Regions from separate parts of the Alteromonas sp. ABH4_453 genome, predicted to be linked through region 2. Evidence: predicted binding sites of a transcription regulator. Region 2 holds the regulator's gene; the other holds the start of a gene.

Region 1 (5,195 bases), on a different contig from region 2:
TCTACAAGTGCTAACCTAACCGGTCAACCGCCAGCCACCACTACTGAAGAGGCAAAAGCCGTATTCGCTGATTCCGTTTTTTACGTTGATGGTGCAGTAGGCGGTGCAACTAAACCCAGTACCATTCGCGATGGTGACACAGCAGAGGTAATAAGAGCATGACGTCAGCAGAATTACTGGACGGTAAAAATGCCGCTGAAGTAATAGAACAAGTAAAAAGCTATCTACTAGGGCTGCAGGACACCATTTGCCAAACCCTCGAGCTCGCCGACGGGAAAGGTCAGTTTGTCGAAGACAGCTGGCAGCGTGAAGAAGGCGGCGGTGGTCGCTCTCGAGTCTTAAAAAACGGTGCGGTGATTGAGCAAGGCGGCGTTAACTTTTCACACGTGTTTGGCAGCCAAATGCCTGCATCAGCAACGGCAAATCGTCCTGAGCTTGCGGGAAGAAACTTTCAAGCAATGGGCGTATCACTTGTTATTCACCCACATAACCCGTATATCCCAACGTCACACGCTAATGTTCGCTTTTTCATTGCTGAAAAAGAAGGTGAAGCGCCTATCTGGTGGTTTGGTGGTGGTTTTGACTTAACGCCGTTTTACCCGTTCAAAGATGACGTTGTGCACTGGCATGATACTGCAAAGAAATTATGTAAGCCGTTTGGCGACGATGTATACCCTAAGTACAAAAAGTGGTGCGACGACTACTTTTACTTAAAGCATCGCAATGAAACTCGCGGAGTGGGCGGTTTATTCTTCGACGACCTGAATGAATGGGGCTTTGAACAGTCATTTGCATTTATGCAGGCGGTAGGCAACGGCTTTATTGATGCTTACGTTCCTATTGTAGAACGCCGTAAGCAAACCGACTTTGGTGAAAGAGAGCGAGACTTCCAGCTATATCGCCGAGGTCGCTACGTTGAATTCAATCTAGTATTCGACCGCGGTACCCTGTTTGGATTACAAACCGGTGGGCGCACAGAGTCTATTTTAATGTCGATGCCGCCGCTAGCCCGCTGGGAATATTGCTATACACCTGCACCGGGTAGCGCTGAAGCTAAGTTAACTGACTGGTTAAAGCCTACTGACTGGTGAATTGAGCTCAGTAAGCTCGCTTTTACTGTTTTAACTAGCGCCATCAATAATGAAAACGCCGTGTGAAATGAACACAGGGCGTTTTTTTGATCTGCATCAAGTCCGAATATCATCTTTGTTTCAGTGAGTTATCAAGCTTGCGCTGGATCAATGTTTCTCTTAACCACAGGCGTAAAGTAGCGCCATCTTAGTTAAACACAAAAGAGACACATCATGCGCAAACACTTTTTATCTGCATCTGCACTTTGTCTTACACTTGCTGCACTTTCACCTTTAGCTAACGCTCACCAGCAGGGCGACTGGATTGTTCGTGGCGGTCTTACTAACGTTGCTCCCGACGAATCTACTTCTAACATCGTCGCTGGTGGTACTGACCTCGGTGTTGCCCTTAATATCGATAATGATACCCAGCTAGGTTTGAACGTTGCGTACTTTATTACCGATAATATTAATATCGAGCTGCTTGCAGCAACGCCCTTTAAGCACGACGTGAGCTTTTCTGTTGCAGACCCTCTAGGTACGGGGAACCAGCTTGGTGAAGTGACGCACCTTCCTCCTACATTAACAGCGAACTATTACTTCAACGACGCAAGCGCTGCATTTCAGCCGTACATTGGTGCAGGGATCAACTATACCTTTATCTTTGATGAGGAGTTTACGGGCGCAAATGAAACTGCGGGCTTAAGTGACCTATCACTTGATAACTCATTTGGTGTATCGGCTCAGGTTGGTATGGACTATCAGATAGATACTAAGTGGCATGTAAACGCATCGGTTCGTTACATTGATATTGATACAGAAGCCACCTTTAAAGTAGGTGATGCTGCTGGAAAGGTGAGTGATATTGAAATAGACCCTTGGGTGTATACGATATCGGTGGGTTACACCTTCTAAAGCCTAAACCTAAGAGTTGAAGCTTTCATAATTGCACTACTTTATACGCCAACAAGAGCGTAAACAGTAACAGGGGACTTGCGCGTTAAAAGGTTAACCCTTTCAACGCGCTTTTTTATCTAATGTTGCTAAGAAAACCCGTGATTAGAGCGAAGCGATGTCGCTGGGTAGTTCACTTTGTATTCACCATGTGATTGGCAAGTTGATCGAGTGCATCAAGTAACTGTTGAGCTAAGGCGATATCTTCTACCGTTTTAAACATGGCTTTTCGCATACAATACATCCACTGTGCTTTTAACTCTGGTGTTACTGTGTAGGGAAGGTGGCGAGCACGCAAACGCGGGTGTCCAAATTGCTGCTGATAATCATCAGGACCACCAAGCCATAAGCTCAAATATAAAAAGAATACGTGACGAATTCTTTCTAATGGCTGAGGGTGAATAGCAAGTAGTTCACTTGCAAGTGGGTCGGTTTCCATTATGTCGTAAAATGTATTTGCTAATTCCCGTACTTTCTCCTCTCCACCTATACGCGCATATGGTGTACTCTGCGAGGCACGACTATCGCTTTTCTTCTTTATATTAAATAAGTCTCGTATTCCCATGAAAAAATTCGCTGTATTCGGAAATCCTATTGCACAGAGTTTATCACCAACTATTCATCAAATGTTTGCAGATCAGGTTGGAGAAAATATTTCTTATGAAAAGATACTTGCGCCTGAATATGGTTTTGTTGAAGCTGCCAAAGTGTTCTTAGCGCAGAAAGGTGCTGTAGGCTGCAATGTCACCATGCCTTTTAAGCTAGATGCATTCAACCTGGCAAAGGTAGATGATCAAGCGGCTAAAGATGCACAAGCTGTTAATACACTAATGAATAGTGGCAATGGTGATGTACTTGGATACAACACAGATGGTGTTGGGCTGGTAAATGATTTACTCAATAATGGAGTGGAAATTAAGGGCAAACGTGTATTGCTTATTGGTGCAGGTGGCGCAGCCCGTGGCGTCATTTCGCCGTTATTAAAAGCCGGAGCCGCTTCCTTAACCATTGCAAATAGAACCAAAGCAAAAGCTGATGAAGTGGCAAATGCCGCGTCAAACCCTAAAGTACAGGTGGTAGCACTTGAAGATATCGCAACGATAGCACCTCATATTATTATCAATTCAACAGCCGCGAGTTTAAGTAATGAGTTGCCGTGTAGTTTAAATGATGTTGTTTTACAACACTGTGAAGTGGTTTACGACATGGTATATAAAAACTCACCCACGCGCTTTATGAGAGATGCGGCCGAACTTGGTGTTAAAACACAAATAGATGGGTTAGGGATGCTGGTCGAGCAAGCGGCTGAAGCTTTTTATATATGGACACAAAAGCGCCCCGATACTTCAGATATTGTAAAACGTGTCAGGGCTATCGTTGAGCAAGGCGAGAAGCGAAACTAGTTCGCTTCTTCAAGGTACTCGTTTTTTAATACAATATAGTTCACAGCAGATTGTTTTAGAAATGCCATTTCGGCATCGTTAAGCGGTCGCTTCTTTTGCATGGGGTTTCCAACGTAAAGAAACCCGCTTTCTAATCTTTTGTTTGGCGGTACTAATGTACCTGCCCCAATGAACACATCGTCTTCAACAACAACGCCATCCATTACAATTGCGCCCATACCTACCAGAATACGATTACCTAATTTGCAGCCATGCAGCATACATTTGTGCCCAACGGTAACGTCGTCACCAATAATAAGTGGGAAGCCGTTGGGGTTTTTCTCGGATTTACGGGTAACGTGCAAAACACTGCCGTCTTGAATATTAGAACGGGCGCCAATACGAATTTTGTTCACGTCACCGCGCGCAGCAACCAATGGCCAGACGCTACTGTCTTTTTCAATTTTCACATCACCGACTATTCGACATGAAGCGTCTATATATACTGAGCTATCTATTGATGGAAAAATGCCCTTAAAGCTATCTATAGTATGCTTCATCTATATTGTTCCTTATAAGTATGAACTTCTTAGTTAATCAAGTAACCAACGAGTTTCTAGTAACGCTCATAATACTAATAGTACGGTAAGTTAGTTATACTTTAAAATCCGCTTATCAAAACAAAGAAGCTAAGAAGAAATTTACATGCCTAAACGTTACGTACTATTCGCATCTCTTCCCTACGCATATTCAATTTTGCGTCCATTACAAACTGAGATAAGAGCTAGAGGTGATGAAGTTGCATGGTACCTAGAGCCTACATGTGAAAATTTACTTGATGACTCTGAAGTCTTGCTTGCAAACATTGATGACGTAAAAAGCTATGACCCCCTTGCAATTTTTGCGTGCGGTAACTTCATTTATCATTTTCTCCCTGGGATAAAGGTCGCGGTATTTCATGGGTATGCAGTTGGAAAACGTGGTGAGAAAGGAGATGTGCTGGATGACCATTTTACAATTCGGAATTGGTTTGACGTGTATTGCACACAAGGCCCAAGCAGCACACCTGTATTCAAGCAACTGGAAGAAAAGCACGGTTTCTTTAAATGTTATGAAACAGGTTGGTGTAAGGTTGATCCATTTTTCACAGAACCTACGTTGCAGAATGAAGGTAAAACTACGATATTGTATTCGCCTACATTTAGCCGGGGTATCACTTCGGTAGAGGCCTTATATGACACAATACATCAGATTGCTGAACTTAGAGATTGGGGTTGGATAATAACCTTCCACCCTAAAATCACTGATAACTCGATATTAGACAAGTACCAAAAGCTGGCAGAAAAGTTCGACAATGTTAGTTTTGAAAGAAATGAAGGTTTAAAAACATTTCAACGTGCAGATGTAATGCTTTGTGACAGTTCATCAATAATTCTTGAATTTATGCTACTTAATAAGCCAGTTGTCACGTTTAAGAATACAAACCCAGGACCTCACTTAATTGATGTAGATGATTGTGACGCTGTCGAGCCTGCATTAGACCGAGCATTAACAAAGCCTAAATCTTTAATGGCAGCTATAGATAGCTATACGTTGAACCACGAAGCTCATAGGGATGGAAATAACTGTTCTCGCGTTTTAGACGCTGTAGACCATTTCAAATCTAACTTCGAAGGTCGAATAAAAGCTAAGCCGCTTAACCTGTGGCGCAAGTTCAGGTTAAGGAATAAGCTGAAATACTGGAAATAGTTGGTATTTTGAGCGTTCAAAACAAATATGACACTTTTTT
Region 2 (5,195 bases):
TGGTATGTCGTTAAGCAGTATCATTGTGGTCACAAACTCAACGCGACTTTTGAGCAAATAGCATGAGTATTATTTACGTACTAATTCCAATCGCCATCATCATTGTTGCCGTCGCTATCGTGATATTCTTTTGGGCGGTGAAAACCAATCAATTTGAAGATTTAGATCGCCAAGGTTATAGCATACTGTTTGACGATGATCTTCCGCCAGAAGAAAAAAAGCTAGCTGAGCAACGCAAGCAACTTCAAGACAGTAAAGTAGACAAAAGCCAAGCGCCACATGGAAGGGATTAACTACTTCTCTGCGTTTCTTATCGGCTTAGCCGGCGGAGTTCACTGTGTGGGAATGTGCGGTGGAATTGTCGCTGCGCTAAGGATGGTATCGCCTAAAGGCGCTTCAGCATTACCCTATACCCTTGCCTATAACATGGGACGTATAGTGAGCTACACCATCGCCGGAGCAATAACCGGGGCACTTGGAAAAATTGCAGCAGATTATATACCTCTTGCCAACTATGCCCTTTCCCTACTTAGCGGAATCATGTTGCTTCTACTGGCGTGTTATTTAGGGAAGTGGTGGACTGGCTTAACGGTGCTGGAAAATGCGGGTAAAGGCCTATTTTCTAAAGTCCAGCCGCTTTCAAAGCGCTTTTTGCCATTTAAGACCCCATTCAGTGCGTTACCTTATGGTTTTATTTGGGGTTGGCTTCCTTGCGGTTTGGTGTATTCCACACTTACCTGGTCTCTCGCGGCGGGTAATGCGCTAGAAGGCGCTGGTATTATGTTCTTCTTCGGTTTGGGTACATTACCCACCTTGCTCGCCGCAAGCGCTGGTAGCCAATATATTGTTCGAAGTTTTCAACATAACCATTTTAGACAAATTATTGCAGTAATAATGGCCATATATGCCGCTTATCTTATCCATGGCGCAATCGTTTAAAAATGGGTGTATCATTGTCGAGTATTCTTTTATAGAGCGTGCATTATGAGCAAAGGAAGCCAATTTTCTATTCACTGTCAAAACTGTAGTTTCAGTCACCTGTGTTTACCGGTGGCGTTAAACAAAACAGAAATCGAATCTCTTGACGATATTATTGAACGCAAGAAGCCGCTTCATAAAGGTGACACACTGATTCAAACTGGTGATAAATTCCGTTCTTTATTTGCAGTAAGAACCGGTTCATTTAAATCATTTGTGACTAATACCGAAGGTGAAGAACAGATTACCGGTTTCCACTTTCCTGGTGACATTATCGGTTTCGATGCATTAAGAGAGAACAAACACCAAAGCTATACCTCTGCGTTAGAAACTGCCATGGTGTGTGAGCTTCCCTACGAGACCCTCGACGAAATGTCAGTGCAATTTCCTAAGCTGCGCCACCAAATCATGAGCTTCATGAGCGCTGAAATAAAACAAGATCACGACATGATCATGCTTTTAAACAAGCGAACCGCAGAAGAGCGTTTATTGTATTTTATATCACATCTTTCTCAGCGCTTTGAAGAGCGTGGCTTTTCCCATAGAGAATTCCACTTAACCATGACGCGCAACGAAATTGGAAACTATTTAGGGTTAACGATTGAAACGATTAGTCGTCTGTTAAGCCGTTTTCAAAAAGACAACATCATAAAAGTAGACGGCAAGCTTATTACTATTTTGGATTTCGATAGACTAAACACCAAACTAGCGGCGCTTAACGGCCCAAGCGTTGTCTGCGGTTAGTCCTTTTTAAGTGTTAAATATGGCGCGCACTAAGCGCGCTTTTTTGTGACCTGTGTTAGCCACCTATCTAACCTTTCAGCACCACGCCGGTTGCGCCTTATTTTATTCAAATCACTAAATTCACTCATGGTCGGCTCGTAAAATTCTTGATCTAAAACAACTTACGTTTTTCCCAATGTCGTTTATAGTTAGTATTAGAAAGCTTCGATTTCGACAGCCACTACTAAATTTCGTAGTTAGGGGGACGTTATGATTGAGTGTAAACGAATTCTGGCCGTGGTAGATGCCGAGCGCGATAACCAACCTGCACTAAGCCGTGCTTATGAACTCGCTTCAAAAACAGGCGCTTCAGTTACCGCCATGATGGTGGTATACGACTTATCTTATGATATGACGACCATGCTTAGCCCCGATGAGCGCGCGTCAATGCGCGATGCAGTCACAAAGGAGCATGCAAAATGGCTTGCCACCCACTTAAGAGAACAAGGATTCACTGAAACTGATATCGTTGTAGAATGGAATAATCGCGCGTATGAATCGATTATTTACTACACCCTAAACAATCAGATAGATTTAGTAGTAAAGGCAACCAAAAAGCACGACGATCTTGCTTCTGTTATTTTCACTCCCACCGACTGGCACTTAATGCGTAAATGCCCTCGCCCAGTGTTGCTCGTTAAAGAGCACGACTGGCCAGAAGGCGGAGAGATTATTGCTGCAGTAAACGTAGGCAGTGAAGACGATGAACATGCCGCACTAAACGATAAGCTCACCCTTATTGCTAACGACTACGCCTCTTTATTGAAAGGCAGCGTAAATTTAGTCAACAGTTACCCTTCTACTCCACTTAATATCGCGATAGAAGTACCTGAATTCGACCCCGACACCTATCATGACGCGGTAAAAAGCCATCATTTGAAAGAAATGCGCAGCCACGCACTAAAATACAGTATTCCAGAAGACAAATGTGTAGTGAAAGAAGGCTTGCCTGAAAAAGTTATCCCGCAAGTGGCAAAAACACTGGATGCAGAACTGGTTGTTATTGGTACCGTTGGCCGTGTGGGCATTTCAGCGGCCCTAATTGGTAACACTGCAGAACACGTGATCGACGAACTCAATTGCGATGTGCTTGCTATTAAGCCAGATGGATTTGTGTCGCCGTTGTCGGTGTAATCTTTTCATCAGTACCTCATAGCCCGTGTTTGCCGTTACTTAGCGGCCAACACGGTATGTCACCAACAAATTTAACTTCACAAGCATGGTCTCGAAAAGCCGCTTTAATGTATAATGGTGGCTTTATCACAAACCAAGCTAGTTAATTATGAGTTTAGGCACAAACAGTGCTGACGCGTCGCCATTAAATGCTGCGCAAAGTAAGCAAAAGTACAACTTCAACAAACTTCAGAAACGACTTCGCCGCAATGTGGGTAAAGCCATTGGCGATTTCGGTATGATTGAAAACAACGACAAAGTAATGGTGTGTTTATCTGGCGGTAAAGACAGCTACACCATGCTAGATATTTTATTGTTTTTAAAGAAGATTGCGCCTATTCACTTTGATATCGTTGCGGTTAATCTTGACCAAAAGCAGCCTGGTTTCCCAGAACATATCTTGCCTGAATATCTAGAAAGCATTGGCGTTGACTACAAAATTGTAGAAGAAGACACCTACTCTATTGTTAAAGACAAAATTCCAGAGGGAAAGACGACTTGCTCTCTCTGTTCTCGCTTGCGCCGTGGTATTCTGTACCGCACGGCAAAAGAGTTAGGTGCGACTAAAATTGCATTAGGTCATCACCGCGACGACATGCTAGAAACGTTTTTCCTCAATATGTTTCATGGTGGAAAGCTTAAGTCTATGCCGCCAAAGCTAGTCAGCGACAACGGTGAACACATCGTTATTCGTCCATTGGCGTACTGCACAGAAAAAGACATCGAGAAATATTCTCAGGCCGCTGAATTTCCGATTATTCCTTGTAACCTTTGTGGCTCACAAGAAAATTTACAGCGCCAAAACATCAAAGCAATGCTTCAAGACTGGAACCGTCGCTTCCCAGGTCGTATAGAGTCGATGTTCCGTGCGCTTCAAAACGTGGCCCCTTCACACCTTGTAGACAGTAACCTTTATGACTTTAAATCGATTGCCACTCAAGACGGTCCCGTAGAAGATGGAGATATCGGGTTCGATGAACCTGCTTTCACTACAGAAAATAGTACAGACTTCAGTGTTGAAAATAATACTATTGAAGTTATAAACATTATGGAACCGAAGTAAATGAAAATTGGACTTGCGTTAGGTGCCGGTGCCGCAAGGGGCTGGACTCACATTGGCATCATTGAAGCATTAGAAAAACTCGGCGTAAAAGTTGACGTTGTAGCGGGATGCTCTATTGGTGCCTATGTTGGTGCTGCCTACGCAAGTGGCAAGCTGGAAGGGTTGAAAGAGTGGGCCTGTTCACTTAGCGACTGGCAAGTGCTTGCGCTTATGGGAGTTGGGCTTAGGCGCGGTGGCATCGCTAGCGGCCAAAAAGTTTTCGACAAGCTTGCCAGCGAGTTTTGTGTCTCTTCTTATGAAGAAATGCTGAAGCCCTTTGCGACGGTGGCAACTGACCTCTATACCGGCCGTGAAGTGGTATTTAACTCAGGTCCTATTGGCGACACTATTCAAGCATCGTGCGCTATTCCAGCGCTCTTTGCGCCCGTGGCACATGGCGATCGATGGTTAGTTGATGGCGCCGTTGTTAATCCCGTCCCCGTGAACTTATGTCGTCAGTTAGGCGCAGACTTCGTGATTGCGGTTAACCTCAACGCTGATTTTCGTCCACTTCGCTTGGAGAAATTAAGGCAGGATCACGAGGAAAACCAGCGTAAAACAGAAGACTTTTTTACTAAAAGCCAAAACGTATTGCGCCAATGGTTTTCGCCTGATAGTAAAGATGATAAAGCGTCAGAAGAAAGTGAAGAGCAGCTTCAAGTCAATGCTTCTGAAGATGTGAATACCGAAGAAAGCATAGCCTCTGATGTTATTGAAAAAGTAGAAGAAGAATTTACCGAAGTACCGGCTAAAGTGAATAAGCGAAACCCACCGGGAATTATGAGCGTTATGAGCAGTTCACTTGAAATACTGCAGGCTCGTGTTACTCGCTCACGTTTAGCCGGCGACCCGCCAGATATACTAATAGAACCGCAGCTTACTGATGTAGGTATCATGGAGTTTCATAGGGCGGAAGAACTGTGCGCAAAAGGCGAAGAAACCATCGCCCGTGTTGCAGAGCAAATTAGGTATCAGTTGCTTACCTGATACCCAATTCCTTAGCTGGTGATTAACTTGACGCCATAGCGGTCACGCGCAGCGGCGCATGAGGTAACGTTAAGCCTTTAGCGTCGTTGATCCAATCTTGTTTTAGATGCAACACGCCATTATTAATTTGCACACCTTGTGGTGTAATGAAGTCTAAATTCTTGTCATCAAA

What was found. Region 2 encodes FNR, which switches genes on or off when oxygen is low (the NO sensors DNR and NnrR bind a similar motif). Its sites were predicted from a motif close to TTGATCTAGATCAA; they were not measured.
Region 1: the regulator FNR is predicted to act here: its motif matches at 1,178-1,191, upstream of ACXAGV_RS03410 (OmpW/AlkL family protein).

Annotation. Positions count from the first base shown of each region.
Region 1 is NZ_JBSWXP010000002.1:349-5,543, reverse strand. It holds gene tsaC (L-threonylcarbamoyladenylate synthase type 1 TsaC) at 1-162, shown strand, start outside; gene hemF (oxygen-dependent coproporphyrinogen oxidase) at 159-1,091, shown strand; gene ACXAGV_RS03410 (OmpW/AlkL family protein) at 1,305-1,985, shown strand; gene ACXAGV_RS03405 (group II truncated hemoglobin) at 2,158-2,589, opposite strand; gene aroE (shikimate dehydrogenase) at 2,588-3,427, shown strand; gene ACXAGV_RS03395 (gamma carbonic anhydrase family protein) at 3,424-3,966, opposite strand; gene ACXAGV_RS03390 (CDP-glycerol glycerophosphotransferase family protein) at 4,112-5,155, shown strand.
Region 2 is NZ_JBSWXP010000008.1:26,672-31,866, reverse strand. It holds gene ACXAGV_RS15910 (heavy metal translocating P-type ATPase) at 1-61, shown strand, start outside; gene ccoS (cbb3-type cytochrome oxidase assembly protein CcoS) at 63-293, shown strand; gene ACXAGV_RS15900 (sulfite exporter TauE/SafE family protein) at 280-939, shown strand; gene fnr (fumarate/nitrate reduction transcriptional regulator Fnr) at 985-1,722, shown strand; gene uspE (universal stress protein UspE) at 1,972-2,895, shown strand; gene ttcA (tRNA 2-thiocytidine(32) synthetase TtcA) at 3,044-3,997, shown strand; gene ACXAGV_RS15880 (patatin-like phospholipase family protein) at 3,998-5,023, shown strand; gene ACXAGV_RS15875 (DUF2987 domain-containing protein) at 5,046-5,195, opposite strand, start outside.